2 regions of the Pseudomonas azotoformans genome follow, and region 1 is predicted to be linked to the other one. Evidence: predicted binding sites of a transcription regulator. Region 1 holds the regulator's gene; the other holds the start of a gene.
The links. The regulator sigma-54, encoded in region 1, starts transcription at its own class of promoters, with help from an activator protein. The targets are predictions, from matches to a motif close to ANTGGCATNNANNTTGCTNT.
Positions count from the first base shown of each region.

Region 1 (7,446 bases):
CGCCGATCATTTCCAGGCTGGACAGCTGTTCGGTGGACTTCATGTTGCCGATTTCGGCAGTCAGCGCCGAACCCGCACGCCCGGCGAACAGCAAGGCGGTCACCACCGGCCCCAGTTCACGCAACAGCGTCAGGGCGACCATCTGCCCGACCGCTTGCTCCGAACCGTAGCTGGAAAGAATATTGAAGCCCTGCAACGCCAGCACCATGCCGATGAACACCCCGGAGACCACAATGATCACCAGGGACATCACGCCGACCGAATGCAGCTGCTTGATAAGCAGGCCAAAGCCGCCACCAATGCCGCCGCGACCGAGCAGGGCGTGGAACAGGAAAATCGTCGAACGGCCGAGCACTTCGACAATGTCGATACCCGAGCGACCGAAAAGGCGAACCTTCTCGATAAGAGATGTCTTGCGCATCAGCGCTTCCCCAGAAGATCTGAGCGGTAATCCGCTGCCGGAAAGTGAAAAGGCACCGGGCCATCGGGATCGCCGGTCATGAATTGGCGAATGCGCGGGTTGTCGGCGTTCATCAGCTCTTCAGGCGTGCCCTGCCCCAGCACCTGGCCATCGCCGACGACATAGAGGTAATCGGCAATGCTCGCGGTTTCTGCAAGGTCATGGGAGACCACGATGCTGGTGATACCCAGCGCATCATTGAGCAGGCGGATCAAGCGCACCAGCACGCCCATGGCGATGGGGTCCTGGCCGACAAAGGGCTCGTCATACATGAGGATTTGCGGGTCGAGGGCGATGGCGCGCGCCAGGGCCACACGGCGCTTCATGCCGCCGGACAGTTCGTCAGGCATCAGGTCGATGGCACCGCGAAGCCCTACGGCCTGCAGTTTCAGCAACACAATGTCACGAATCATTTCATCGGACAGTTGGGTATGCACCCGCAGCGGAAAAGCCACGTTCTCGAACACGTCGAGGTCGGTAAACAGCGCACCGCTCTGGAACAGCACGCCCATATGCTTGCGCGCATCGAACAGATCGCTGCGCGACAGCGTCGGCAGGTTCTGGCCATTGACCCACACTTCGCCGGCACTGGGCCGCAATTGCATGCCCATCAGGCGCAACAGGGTGGTCTTGCCGCAACCGGAAGGCCCCATGATGCCCGTGACCTTGCCGCGCGGAATGCGGATATCGACGTTATTGAAGATGCTGCGCGTCCCGCGCTTGAAGGTCAGTCCCTTCAGCTCGACCGCGTAGGCGTTATCGGCACTCATCTAAACTCCTTGGGATGCAGCCTCTCACTCAGACACCACGCTTGCGACAAACGTTTGCAACCGTTGTGCAATAGTTGGCACGTGGGCTGGGCGGACCGAACTGGCGGCGAACTATATCACTGCTGGTACAAGGCGCCCAAGGCCGGAACAGCGCTTGTTCAGATTGGGGACAGGGAAAAATCGTTGCTTAGGATGAATCTCAGGCGCATTGCGAACAAACCCTGACGAACTAGCGTGAGGGAATTGATCATTACCGCTATAATCGCCGACTTTTCGTCAGGCTATACGATTTCAGACATGAGCCAATCCAGCGACCTTATTCAATCCGCACAACGCACCATCCGCCTCGAGCTTGAAGCCGTAGAAGGCTTGCTGGCGCATATCGACGCAGATTTCGTACGCGCCTGCGAGATGATTCTGGCCAGCAAAGGCCGCGTTGTCGTGGTCGGTATGGGCAAGTCGGGCCACGTCGGCAACAAGATCGCCGCCACCTTGGCCAGCACCGGGACCACCGCTTTTTTCGTGCACCCGGCCGAAGCCAGCCACGGCGACATGGGCATGATCACCAAGGATGACATTATCCTGGCGCTGTCCAACTCCGGCACAACCAACGAAATCGTGACCCTGCTGCCGCTGATCAAGCGCCTGGGCATCCAGATGATCAGCCTCACCGGCAATCCGGATTCGACGCTGGCCAAGGCCGCCGAAGTGAACCTGAATGTTCACGTGGCCCACGAAGCCTGCCCGCTGAACCTGGCACCTACCTCCTCCACCACCGCCGCACTGGTGATGGGCGACGCCCTGGCCGTGGCGCTGCTGGAAGCCCGCGGGTTTACCGCGGAAGACTTCGCGTTTTCCCATCCGGGTGGCGCCTTGGGCCGTCGCCTGCTGTTGAAAGTGGAAAACGTCATGCATTCCGGTGATGAATTGCCCCACGTCCAGCGCGGCACCTTGCTGAAGGACGCGCTGATGGAAATGACCCGCAAGGGCTTGGGCATGACCGTGATCCTGGAAGCCGACGGCCGCCTGGCCGGGGTCTTCACCGACGGCGACCTGCGCCGCACCCTGGACCGCACCATTGATATCCACACCGCCACCATCGACGCGGTGATGACCCCCCACGGCAAGACCGCCCGTCCCGAGATGCTGGCAGCCGAAGCCTTGAAAATCATGGAAGACCACAAGATCGGCGCACTGGTGGTGGTCGATGGCAATGACCACCCGATCGGCGCCCTGAACATGCACGACTTGCTGCGTGCGGGAGTGATGTAAATGACCAGCGACCTGTTGCAACGCGGCAAGAACATCAAACTGGCGATTTTCGACGTTGATGGCGTGCTGACCGATGGCCGCCTGTACTTCCTCGAAGACGGCAGCGAATTCAAGACGTTCAACACCCTCGACGGCCAGGGCATCAAGATGCTGATGGCGTCGGGCGTGCAAACGGCGATTATCAGCGGCCGGAAAACCCCCGTTGTGGAACGCCGCGCACAAAACCTGGGGATTCCTCACCTGTATCAGGGCCGCGAGGATAAACTGGTGGTTCTGGACGAGCTTCTTGGCCAACTCAACCTAAGCTATGAGCAGGTCGCCTATTTGGGCGATGACCTGCCAGACCTGCCGGTGATCCGTCGAGTGGGCTTGGGCATGGCCGTCGCCAATGCGGCGGCGTTTGTTCGCGAGCACGCCCATGGCATCACCACCGCCCGTGGCGGCGAAGGTGCCGCCCGCGAGTTCTGCGAGCTGATTCTGCGTGCCCAGGGCAGCCTTGAAGCGGCCCACGCCGCCTACTTATAGAGCGTTTTATGCTGAGCAAAAAGATTCGCAACTTCCTGCTATTCGGGGTCATCGCCGCGCTGTTCCTGGCGGTGGGCTACTGGAATATCAGCCCGGAGCGCTTTCTCGACCAGCCTGCTGCGCAGGTTGACGAGGGGGCTATCGACTATTACGCCACCAATGCCAAGAGCGTGCAGTTCCTGCCCGACGGCAAGGTGCAGTACGAGATGACCTCGGACAAGGTCGAGCACGTCAAGGCCAGCGAAATCACCCTGCTGACCAACCCGGACATGAATATTTACCGCGGCACCGAGTTCCCGTGGCACGTCACCAGCAAGCGTGGCGAGGTCAACCCGGACGGTACCGAGGTGGAACTGATCGACTCGGTGCGCGTTGCGCGCACTGACGATAAAAATCGTGAGACCGTGATTACCAGCAGTCGCATGACCGTATTCCCGCAGAAGCAATATGCGCAGACCGAGCAAGACGTTAGAATCGACGGCGCTGGCGGTGTATCGACTGGCAAGGGAATGAAAGCGTATTTGAAAGAAAGCAGGATACACCTGCTATCGAACGTAAGAGGACAGTATGAGGCTCGTTAAAACTCTCCCTATTTTGCTCGGCCTGGGCGCAGCACTGGGAAGCGTGAGCGCCTGGGCTCTGCCGAACGATAGCCAGCAGCCGATCCACATCTCGGCCGACGATGCGCAGCTGGATGACAAGCAAGGCGTTGCCACCTACACCGGCGGCGTGATCATCACCCAGGGTTCGATGAAAATCACCGGTAATACCGTGACGCTTACGCGCACCAAGACCGGCGATATCGATGTCGTGACCTCGGTAGGCAACCTGGCTTACTTCGAACAGAAGCAGTCGCCCACCGACACGGGCCCGATGAAAGGCTATGGCAAGACAATCCAGTACCACGCCCAGCAAAACCGCATCGTACTGATCGACCAGGCCAAGGTGCTCAGCCCCGATGGCAACTCCACGGAAGGTGAGAAAATCACCTATGACACCGTGAAACAGATCGCTAACGCCGGTCGTGCCAATGGCAACAAGGTCACCGCGCCTCGTCCACGCATCGACATGGTTATCCAGCCGAAGAAGAAGGCCGAGTAATGGCAACCCTGAAAGCCCAGCATCTGGCCAAGGCCTATAAAAGCCGTCAGGTCGTGCGCGACGTCAGCCTGTCGATCGACAGCGGCCAGATCGTCGGCTTGCTCGGCCCCAACGGCGCCGGCAAGACCACTTGCTTCTACATGATCGTCGGCCTGGTCCAGGCGGACCAGGGTCGCGTCCTGATCGACGACCTCGACGTGAGCCACCAGCCGATGCACGGCCGTGCGCGCGCCGGTATCGGCTATCTTCCGCAGGAGGCGTCGATCTTCCGCAAACTGTCGGTCGCCGATAACATCATGGCGATCCTCGAGACCCGCAAGGAGCTCGACCGTGATGGCCGTCGCAAGGAGCTGGAAAGCCTGCTGCAGGAATTCCACATCAACCACATCCGCGACAACCTCGGTATGAGCTTGTCTGGTGGTGAGCGTCGCCGTGTGGAAATCGCCCGCGCCCTGGCTACGGCACCCAAGTTCATCCTGCTGGACGAACCGTTTGCCGGCGTTGACCCGATCTCGGTCGGCGACATCAAGCAGATCATCCACCACCTCAAGGCCAAGGGCATTGGCGTGTTGATCACCGACCACAACGTCCGTGAGACCCTCGATATCTGCGAAACCGCGTATATCGTCAACGATGGTCAACTGATCGCCGAAGGTGATTCCGCTACCATCCTGGCCAACGAACTGGTCAAGGAAGTGTACCTGGGTCACGAGTTCCGCCTGTAAACACCGTGGTGTCACGGCCGTTTGCCGAGGTGCGCGGGAGTCAATGAAAACCTCCGGATTTTTATTGTTACCGCGCTCTAGGCAAAGCCCCCGACATCAGGCATATAATTTGCTTATGTTTGGCGCTCACGCGCCCTGTCGTGGATGGCGCATTGCGCCGGCGAATAAGGTGTTAAGCCCCTGCCATGAAACCATCGCTAGTCCTGAGAATGGGCCAGCAGCTGACGATGACACCGCAGCTGCAACAGGCCATCCGCCTGCTCCAATTGTCGACCTTGGACCTGCAACAGGAAATCCAGGAGGCCCTGGAGTCCAATCCGATGCTCGAACGCCAGGAAGAAGGCGACGACTTCGATAACGCAGACCCGCTGGCCGATAACATCGAGCAAAAACCCAATTCCGACGTGCAGGAACCCTCCTATCAGGAAACCGCCCCTACGGTGGATAACCTCGAGGAAGGCGAATGGAACGAACGCATCCCCAACGAGCTTCCTGTCGACACGGCCTGGGAAGACGTCTACCAGACCAGCGCCAGCAGCCTACCCAGCAACGACGATGACGAGTGGGACTTCACCACCCGCACCTCCGCCGGTGAAAGCCTGCAGAGCCATTTGCTGTGGCAACTGAACCTGGCGCCGATGTCGGACACCGACCGTCTGATCGCCGTGACCCTGATCGATTGCATCAACAACCAGGGTTATCTAGACGAGACGCTTGAAGAGATTCTTGAAGCCTTCGACCCGGAACTGGATATCGAGCTGGACGAGATTGAAGCCGTCCTGCACCGCATCCAGCAGTTCGAGCCTGCTGGAATCGGCGCGCGCACTCTCAGCGAATGCCTGCTGCTGCAATTGCGCCAACTGCCAGCCAAGACACCTTGGCTCGCCGAGGCCCAGCGTCTGGTCACCGATTACATCGACCTGCTGGGCAGCCGCGACTACAGCCAGTTGATGCGCCGCATGAAGCTCAAGGAAGACGACCTGCGCCAGGTCATCGAGCTGGTACAGAGCCTCAACCCGCGCCCAGGCTCGCAAATCGAGTCCAGCGAAGCCGAATACGTGGTGCCTGACGTGATCGTGCGCAAGGACAACGAGCGCTGGCTGGTGGAGCTGAACCAGGAGTCGGTGCCACGCCTGCGGGTCAATCCGCAATATGCCGGTTTCGTGCGTCGCGCCGACACCAGCGCCGACAACACCTTCATGCGCAACCAGTTGCAGGAAGCGCGCTGGTTCATCAAGAGCCTGCAAAGCCGCAACGAAACCCTGATGAAAGTGGCCACCCAGATCGTCGAGCACCAGCGCGGCTTCCTGGAGTACGGCGACGAAGCCATGAAACCGCTGGTGCTGCATGACATCGCCGAAGCGGTGGGCATGCATGAATCGACGATTTCCCGGGTCACCACGCAGAAATTCATGCATACCCCACGGGGTATTTATGAACTGAAATACTTTTTCTCAAGCCACGTCAGCACCTCCGAAGGCGGTGAATGCTCGTCCACGGCGATCCGCGCGATCATCAAAAAACTGGTTGCCGCGGAAAATCAGAAAAAGCCATTGAGTGACAGTAAGATCGCTGGTTTACTGGAGGCACAAGGCATTCAGGTCGCCCGTCGAACCGTCGCCAAGTACCGCGAGTCCCTCGGGATCGCGCCTTCCAGCGAGCGTAAGCGTTTGATGTGACGGGCGGGCCACAGCGTTCCAGTGGTGGGTATTCCTGCCCACCGCTTTATGCACTGGCAACGAAGGAGAAGCTGTATGCAAGTCAACATCAGTGGACACCAGCTGGAAGTCACCAAACCCCTGCGTGAATACACCGAAAGCAAGCTGAACAAGCTGGCAGGGCATTTTGACAAAATCACCAACGTGCAGGTCATCATGGAGGTCGATAAGCTCAAGCAGAAAATCGAGGCCACCCTGCACGTACCGAATGCAAAGCTGGTCGCCAATGCGGAGCATGAAGACATGTACGCGGCGATTGACTCGCTCTACGACAAGCTTGACCGCCAACTCATAAAGCATAAGGAAAAGAATCTGCACCTGATGCAAGGTACAGGTCGTTAACCCTCCCCCCATGATCCGACTTGAAACCATCCTGACCCCCGGCCGTTCCCTCGTGAACGTGCCGGGCGGCAGCAAGAAGAAAGCCCTCGAACAAATTGCCAACCTGATCGCGCGCGAAGTGCCGGATCTGGAGATGCAAGATGTCTTCGACGCGCTGATTGCCCGTGAAAAACTCGGTTCCACCGGTTTTGGCAACGGCATCGCCATTCCTCACTGCCGTCTCAAGGGCTGCGAAACCCCCGTCAGCGCCCTGCTGCACCTGGAAGCCCCCATTGATTTCGATGCGATCGACGGCGCCCCGGTTGACCTGCTGTTCGTTCTGCTGGTCCCGCAAGCCGCCACCGATGCGCACCTGGAACTGCTCCGGCAGATCGCCAGCATGCTCGACCGCAAGGAAGTACGTGACAAACTGCGCAGTGCCAGCAGCAACGAGGCGCTGTATCAGGTTGTCCTGGATGAACAGAACGGGCAGTAACCATGCGTTTGATCATCGTCAGCGGCCGCTCCGGCTCGGGTAAAAGTACCGCCCTCAA
Region 1 covers NZ_CP014546.1:2,529,809-2,537,254, reverse strand. Annotated here, with positions in the region: gene mlaE (lipid asymmetry maintenance ABC transporter permease subunit MlaE) at 1-421, opposite strand, end outside; gene AYR47_RS11750 (ATP-binding cassette domain-containing protein) at 421-1,230, opposite strand; gene AYR47_RS11745 (KpsF/GutQ family sugar-phosphate isomerase) at 1,528-2,502, shown strand; gene AYR47_RS11740 (KdsC family phosphatase) at 2,503-3,027, shown strand; gene lptC (LPS export ABC transporter periplasmic protein LptC) at 3,036-3,608, shown strand; gene lptA (lipopolysaccharide transport periplasmic protein LptA) at 3,595-4,128, shown strand; gene lptB (LPS export ABC transporter ATP-binding protein) at 4,128-4,853, shown strand; gene AYR47_RS11720 (RNA polymerase factor sigma-54) at 5,039-6,532, shown strand; gene hpf (ribosome hibernation-promoting factor, HPF/YfiA family) at 6,608-6,913, shown strand; gene ptsN (PTS IIA-like nitrogen regulatory protein PtsN) at 6,924-7,388, shown strand; gene rapZ (RNase adapter RapZ) at 7,391-7,446, shown strand, end outside.

Region 2 (7,446 bases), 630 kb from region 1:
GGCCACCAGTTCTTTACCGGTGCCCGATTCGCCGTTGATCAGCACGGTGATGTTGGAGTGGCTCAAGCGCCCGATGGCGCGAAACACTTCCTGCATCGCCGGCGCTTCGCCGATGATTTCCGGGGTGCGGGTCAGGGCCGGTGGGGCTTCCTGGCTCTGCTGTTCCTGGGCGTGCTGGTTGGCGCGCTTGACCAGCGCCACCGCCTCGTCCACGTCGAACGGCTTGGGCAAATACTCAAAGGCGCCGCCCTGATAGGACGCGACAGCGCTGTCCAGGTCCGAGTGCGCGGTCATGATGATCACCGGCAGGCGTGGATGCTGCTCGCGAATCCGCGCCAGCAGGTCCAGGCCGCTGGCGCCGGGCATGCGGATGTCGGAGATGATCACGTCGGGCTGCTGGCGTGCCAGGCGGCTCATCACCCCGTCGGCGCTGTCGAAGCTCTGGGTGGTCATGCCTTCCTGTTGCAAGGCTTTCTCGAGGACCCAGCGGATAGAACGGTCGTCATCGACGATCCAGACAGTTTCACTACGGCTCATGTCGATGGGGCTCCTTGTTCCAGTGGCAGAAAGATCGAGAAGGTGGTGTGGCCAGGATGGCTCTCACATTCGATCAGGCCCTGATGCTGGCTGATGATGTTCTGGGTAATGGCCAGGCCCAGCCCGGTACCGTCTGGGCGGCCGCTGACCATGGGAAAGAAAATGGTTTCCTGGAGTTCCGCAGGAATGCCCGGACCGTTGTCGATGATCTCGACCTTGGTCACCAGTCGATGGCGCACGTGGCCGATGGTGAACTGGCGCAGGGCGCGGGTGCGCAGGCTGATGCGGCCCAGGCGCAGCTCGTTCTGGCTGCTGATGGCCTGCATGGCGTTGCGCACGATATTGAGTACCGCCTGGATCATCTGTTCGCGGTCGATCAGTACATCCGGAATACTGGGGTCATAGTCGCGCACCAAGGTGATGCAGCCCTGGCTTTCGGCCTCGACCAGTTGGCAGACACGCTCCAGCACTTCGTGCACGTTGGTCATCGCCAGCGACGGCAGCTTGTTGGAGCCGAGCATGCGGTCCACCAGGTTACGCAGGCGGTCGGCCTCTTCGATGATGACGTTGGTGTAGTCCTTGAGGTTCTCGTCCGGCAGCTCGCGGGCCAGCAACTGCGCCGCGCCACGGATGCCGCCGAGTGGGTTCTTGATTTCATGGGCCAGGCCGCGCACCAGCATCTTGCTGGTCTCCTGCTTGGACAGCTGCGCTTCCTCCTTGGTGATGCGCAGCAGGCGGTCACGGGGGTGCACTTCCAGCAACAGCAGGGTGGCACCGTTGCTCAGGATGGGGGTCACGGCGTAGTCGACGGTCAGCGTCTGTCCCGTAAGCGCCGTGAGCATCGCCTCGCGCTTGGTGAACGGGTGCGCCTGCTCCACCGCCTGGCGCAGCGAGCTCAAGGCTTCGGCCGACTCGGTGAACAATTCGCTGATGAACTGCCCATGGCTGCGCTGGCCGCTGATAGCCAGGAGCATCTCCGCCGCCGGGTTCATGTACTCAAGGCGCAGGTCGTCATTGAGCAGGATGGTCGCGGTGGTCAGGTTGTCGAGTAGCAAACGGTGCAGTGCATCGCTGATGGTCATCAGGACCTCTTTTGGAGCAAGGCGCGGGCTTGAGGCACACGCTGATACAAGGAAAATGCAAAAACCAAACCAAGGCTCCGAAAAGAAGCGTGCAAGCCCTGAAATGGGGGTTTTAGGCGCGAAACTGTGGCGTTCTGCCAGCTTGCTCGGGAAGTTTCGAACCAAAATGGGCTGGACAGGTGGGAAGGGTGCAGCCTATCGCACCAATATAGTGCGGTTTTGTGAAGGTTGTTCAGGAAGTGGTGAGCGGACCGTTTTCTATATGAGGTGAAAACGATCCGCAGCGGTCAGTGTTGCTCTGACAGCGGCATGCCTGGGGTGCCCGCATAAAACACCAGAAGCTCCACCGGGGTGTCTCCGGTGACGCCGCGATGCTCGGTGCCCACCATCTCGGCCAGGGCTTGGCCTTGCCTCAAGGTGCGCGTAGCCCCGCTGCTGCGGGCTTCAACGGTCAATTCACCCGAAACAATGTAGGCGGCGTTGGGCATGGGGTGGGTGTGCCAGGGCAGTTGCGTGCGCGCAGGGATCTTCAGGCGTATCAGCGTGAGCTGCGGCGGGCCAGCGGGGTAGGCCCTATAGGGCATGCCGTCCCACGACTCGCTGCTTTCAAGCAATACTTCTTTCTCGATTTGCGTAGCGTCCTTTGGTTGGGCGCCGCAGCCAAGCAGCGTTAAACCCAGCATTGTTGCGATCAAACACTTGCAGATATCCATGGTTCCATCCTGTTCGGTCAGTGAACAGGCAGGCTATGGCGATTGATCGCAGTGAGGATGCAGGACGGCGCCTCAAATCAAGTAGGTCGCGTACACAATTCTGCGGTGGCACGGATCATCGCCAGTTGACGCAACGGATCGTTCAGCGGCTCATGCACGGCTTCGGCCAGCCACTGTGGGCACTGTGGGTCAGTGCGCTGTGGGGTGAAGTCCGCCAATTGCTGCAGCAGGCGTTTTTGCAGTTCGTCCAACTGCGGGCGGATCTGTTTCACCAGGTCCGGCCGCGGATCGTCAGGCGCCTTGCCCTGGAACTGCCAGTCGGACAGATGGGTGTACTGCACCAGCTTGTTCGCCTCGATCTGCGCCGCGAAAAACTGCTCGACGGCGGCAGGTGCCAGCTTATATTCCGGTGCTTGGGCGACGACGCTGGCGATCACTTCTTGTTCGCGCTTTTTGTCCTCTACAGGCTTGTGGCTATCCCATTTGCTCAGGGCTACCTGGTCGGCGATCTCCAGGCGTTCGGCGATGCTGTTGAGCAGCGGGGCGAGCGTGGCGGGCGCCGCAGAGGCATTGGCGCTGATCATTAGCAGGGCAAAAGCGATTCGCAGGTTCAAGGTCGGTTTCCTTGTCGGGCAGTTGGGCGAGGTCTCAATAGTGAGGGTGTCAGGCTTTTATGTCAGGCAAAAAAAACCTCCCGAAGGAGGTCTTTTTCATCACGCTACGTTAAATAGCGCTACCGGATCAGCAGCTGTAGTACAGCTCGTATTCCAGTGGGTGTACGAAGGTGCGAACCTTGATTTCTTCTTCGCTTTTCAGGCCGATGTAAGCGTCGATGAAGTCGTCGCTGAACACGCCGCCTTTGGTCAGGAACGCACGGCCCTTGTCCAGCTCTTCCAGGGCTTCTTTCAGGCTGCCGCACACTTGTGGGATCTCTTTGGCCTCTTCAGGCGGCAGGTCGTACAAGTTTTTGTCGGCGGCGTCGCCAGGGTGGATCTTGTTCTGGATACCGTCCAGGCCGGCCATGACCAGGGCCGCGAAGGCCAGGTACGGGTTGGCTGCTGGATCCGGGAAGCGGGCTTCGATACGGCGAGCGCGAGGGCTGGACACGTAAGGAATACGGATCGAAGCGGAACGGTTGCGTGCCGAGTAGGCCAGCATTACCGGGGCTTCGAAACCTGGGACCAGACGCTTGTAGGAGTTGGTCGACGGGTTGGTGAAGCCGTTCAGGGCCTTACCGTGCTTGATGATACCGCCGATGAAGTACAGGGCAGTGTCGGACAGGCCGGCATAACCTTCGCCAGCGAAGGTGTTCTTGCCATCTTTGGCGATGGACAGGTGAACGTGCATACCCGAACCGTTATCGCCGTACAGTGGCTTAGGCATGAAGGTAGCGGTACGGCCGTAAGCGACTGCAGTGTTGTGTACGCAGTACTTCAGGGTCTGTACTTCGTCAGCCTTGGCAACCAGGGTGTTGAACTTCACACCGATTTCGTTCTGACCGGCAGTGGCCACTTCGTGGTGGTGCACTTCGATGACCAGGCCCATGTCTTCCATGGCGTTGCACATGGAGGTACGGATTTCGTGGTCGTGGTCGAACGGCGGAACTGGGAAGTAGCCACCTTTGATACCTGGACGGTGGCCATGGTTGCCGCCTTCCACGTCCTGGTCGGACATCCAGGAGCCTTGTTCGGAGTAGATCTTGAACATGGAACCGGAGATGTCGGACTTGAACTTAACCTGGTCGAAGATGAAGAATTCTGGCTCCGGGCCTACGAATACGGTGTCACCGATACCGGTGGACTTCAGGTATTCCTCGGCACGCTTGGCGATCGCACGTGGGTCGCGGTCGTAGCCTTGCATGGTCGAAGGCTCGATCACGTCGCAGACCAGGATCAGGGTCGGCTCTTCGGTGAACGGGTCGAGTACGGCAGTGCTGTCGTCCGGCATCAGGATCATGTCGGAGGCTTCGATGCCTTTCCAGCCAGCGATGGAGGAACCGTCGAACATTTTGCCTTCTTCGAAGAAAGCTTCATCCAGCGCGTCGCGAGCCGGCATGGTCACGTGGTGCTGAGTGCCTTTGGTGTCCGTGAAGCGCAGATCAATCCATTTAACGTCATGATCTTTGATGAGTTGAACCGACTTCGACATAGTGTCCTCCGGGTGGCTTCGGGCTGGGGTAGTGGAGTTAGCCCTTAGAATGTGGGTGATGCCGGCGCGGATAGTCCGCCATGGCAACCTGCCTCACAAGAGAGCAAATTGCATGCCAGTGCGCCAACATGGGTTTTCTGCTCCAAAAACGCCCCTATAAAGGTGCATTGCGACAAAAGCCCAAAAATAGCGCACCGCAATGTAGCGCAAAGGCGCACAAATGCACCTCTTTAGTGCGTTGCGCTTGCGATGCATATTAACTGGTTAAACCTTGAGCGATTTCCGCTATAATCCGCGCCCCCCTTTTTCAGCAGGCCCGGCGCGCGCTGTTTCCATGAAATTAATCGTAAAAGTCTTCCCCGAGATCACCATCAAAAGCCGACCGGTACGGACGCGTTTCATCCGTCAATTGGCCAAGAACATCCGTGCCGTGCTCCGCGATCTGGACCCGGCTGTGGTGGTGAACGGCGTGTGGGACAACCTCGAGCTGGAAACCCGTGTCACCGAGCCCAAAGCCTTGAAGGACATGACCGAGCGCCTGAGCTGCATGCCGGGCATCGCGCATTTCCTGCAGGTGGATGAGTACCCGCTGGGCGACTTCGACGACATCACCGAGAAGTGCAAACAGCACTACGGCAGCGAGCTGGAAGGCAAGATCTTTTCGGTGCGCTGCAAGCGTGCCGGCAAGCACACTTTCAGCTCCATGGACGTCGAAAAATACGTCGGCAGCAAGCTGCGTCGCGAGTGCGGCGCAGCCGGAATTTCCCTGAAAGCGCCACAAATTGAAGTGCGCATGGAAATTCGCGACCAACGGTTGTTTGTCATCCACAGCCAGCACAACAGCATCGGCGGTTATCCGTTGGGTGCCCTGGAACAGACCCTGGTCTTGATGTCCGGCGGTTTCGATTCCACGGTTGCTGCTTACCAGATCATGCGCCGCGGCCTGATGAGCCACTTCTGCTTCTTTAACTTGGGCGGGCGTGCACACGAATTGGGCGTGATGGAAGTCGCGCACTTTATCTGGAAGAAGTACGGCAGCTCCCAACGCGTGCTATTTGTGAGCGTACCGTTCGAAGAAGTGCTGGGCGAAATTCTCGGCAAAGTCGATAACGGTCATATGGGCGTGGTATTGAAGCGTATGATGTTGCGCGCCGCGTCGCAGATTGCCGACCGCTTGCAGATCGACGCACTGGTGACCGGTGAGGCGATCTCCCAGGTGTCCAGCCAGACGCTGCCGAACCTGTCGATCATCGACTGCGTTACCGAGAAGCTGGTGTTGCGCCCGCTGATCGCCAGTCACAAGCAGGACATCATCGACCTGGCAGAAGAAATCGGCACCGCCGACTTCGCCAAGCACATGCCTGAGTACTGCGGGGTCATTTCGGTGAATCCCAAGACCCACGCCAAGCGTCACCGCGTGGAGCATGAAGAGAAAGAATTCGACATGGCGATTCTGGAGCGTGCGCTCGAGAACGCCAAGCTGGTCCCGATCGATCGCGTGATCGACGAACTGGGCCAGGATGTGAAGATCGAAGAAGTCAGCGAAGCCCTGGCCGGCCAGATCGTCATCGACATCCGTCACCCGGATGCCGCTGAAGATGAGCCGCTGGAAATCGCCGGCATCGACGTACAAACGCTGCCGTTCTATGCATTGAACGCGCGTTTCAAGGAACTGGATAACAGCCGTCAGTACCTGCTGTATTGCGACAAAGGCGTGATGAGTCGCCTGCATGCCCACCATTTGCTCAGTGAGGGGCATGCCAATGTGCGCGTTTATCGACCGAGCTAAGAGCCCGGGGCTGTTTGCCTGTGGCCTGCGTCACCGGCCCCCCGACTCTGCCGTCAAGCTGTAACGGCAAGGCCTGACTCTACTGTTAATCGCTGCCACGACCTGTCAGCACACCGAATCCTCTGATCGAGATACACAAGTGATCGAAAATCTACGTAACATCGCCATCATTGCTCACGTTGACCATGGTAAAACCACCCTGGTAGACAAACTCCTGCGTCAATCCGGCACCCTGGAGCGCAACGAGCTCAACGACGAGCGCGTGATGGACTCCAACGACCAGGAAAAAGAGCGCGGTATTACCATCCTGGCTAAAAACACCGCTATCAACTGGAACGGCTACCACATCAACATCGTGGACACCCCGGGCCACGCCGACTTCGGCGGCGAAGTAGAACGCGTAATGTCGATGGTTGACTCCGTTCTGCTGCTGGTTGACGCTCAAGACGGCCCTATGCCGCAAACCCGTTTCGTGACCAAGAAGGCTTTCGAAGCCGGCCTGCGTCCGATCGTGTGCATCAACAAGGTTGACCGTCCAGGCGCGCGTCCGGACTGGGTTCTGGACCAGATCTTCGACCTGTTCGACAACCTGGGTGCCACCGAAGAACAGCTGGACTTCAAAGTCGTCTACGCCTCGGCCCTGAACGGTATTGCCGGTCTGGAACACACCGACATGGCTGAAGACATGACCCCGCTGTACCAGTCGATCGTCGACAACGTACCAGCGCCGAAAGTTGACCGTGACGGCCCGTTCCAGATGCAAATCTCGGCACTGGACTACAACAGCTTCCTGGGTGTTATCGGTGTTGGCCGTATCGCTCGTGGTAGCGTCAAGCCGAACACCCCGGTTGTCGCCATCGGCGCCGACGGCAAGAAGCGTAACGGTCGTATCCTGAAGCTGATGGGTCACCACGGCCTGCACCGTATCGACGTTGAAGAGGCTTTCGCCGGCGACATCGTATGCGTGAGCGGCATGGACTCCCTGTTCATCTCCGACACCCTGTGCCAGCCGGACAACGTCGAGGCCATGAAGCCTCTGACCGTTGACGAGCCAACCGTTTCCATGACCTTCCAGGTAAACGACTCGCCATTCTGCGGTAAAGAAGGCAAGTTCGTGACCTCCCGTAACATCAAGGAGCGTCTGGACAAAGAGCTGCTGTACAACGTTGCTCTGCGC
Region 2 covers NZ_CP014546.1:1,897,636-1,905,081, forward strand. Annotated here, with positions in the region: gene ntrC (nitrogen regulation protein NR(I)) at 1-537, opposite strand, end outside; gene glnL (nitrogen regulation protein NR(II)) at 534-1,619, opposite strand; gene AYR47_RS08860 (cupin domain-containing protein) at 1,907-2,332, opposite strand; gene AYR47_RS08865 (chorismate mutase) at 2,410-2,916, opposite strand; gene glnA (type I glutamate--ammonia ligase) at 3,074-4,480, opposite strand; gene thiI (tRNA uracil 4-sulfurtransferase ThiI) at 4,815-6,269, shown strand; gene typA (translational GTPase TypA) at 6,409-7,446, shown strand, end outside.
Region 2: glnA (type I glutamate--ammonia ligase) is a predicted target of sigma-54. The motif match lies at 4,581-4,600, and genes of this name have one in related genera.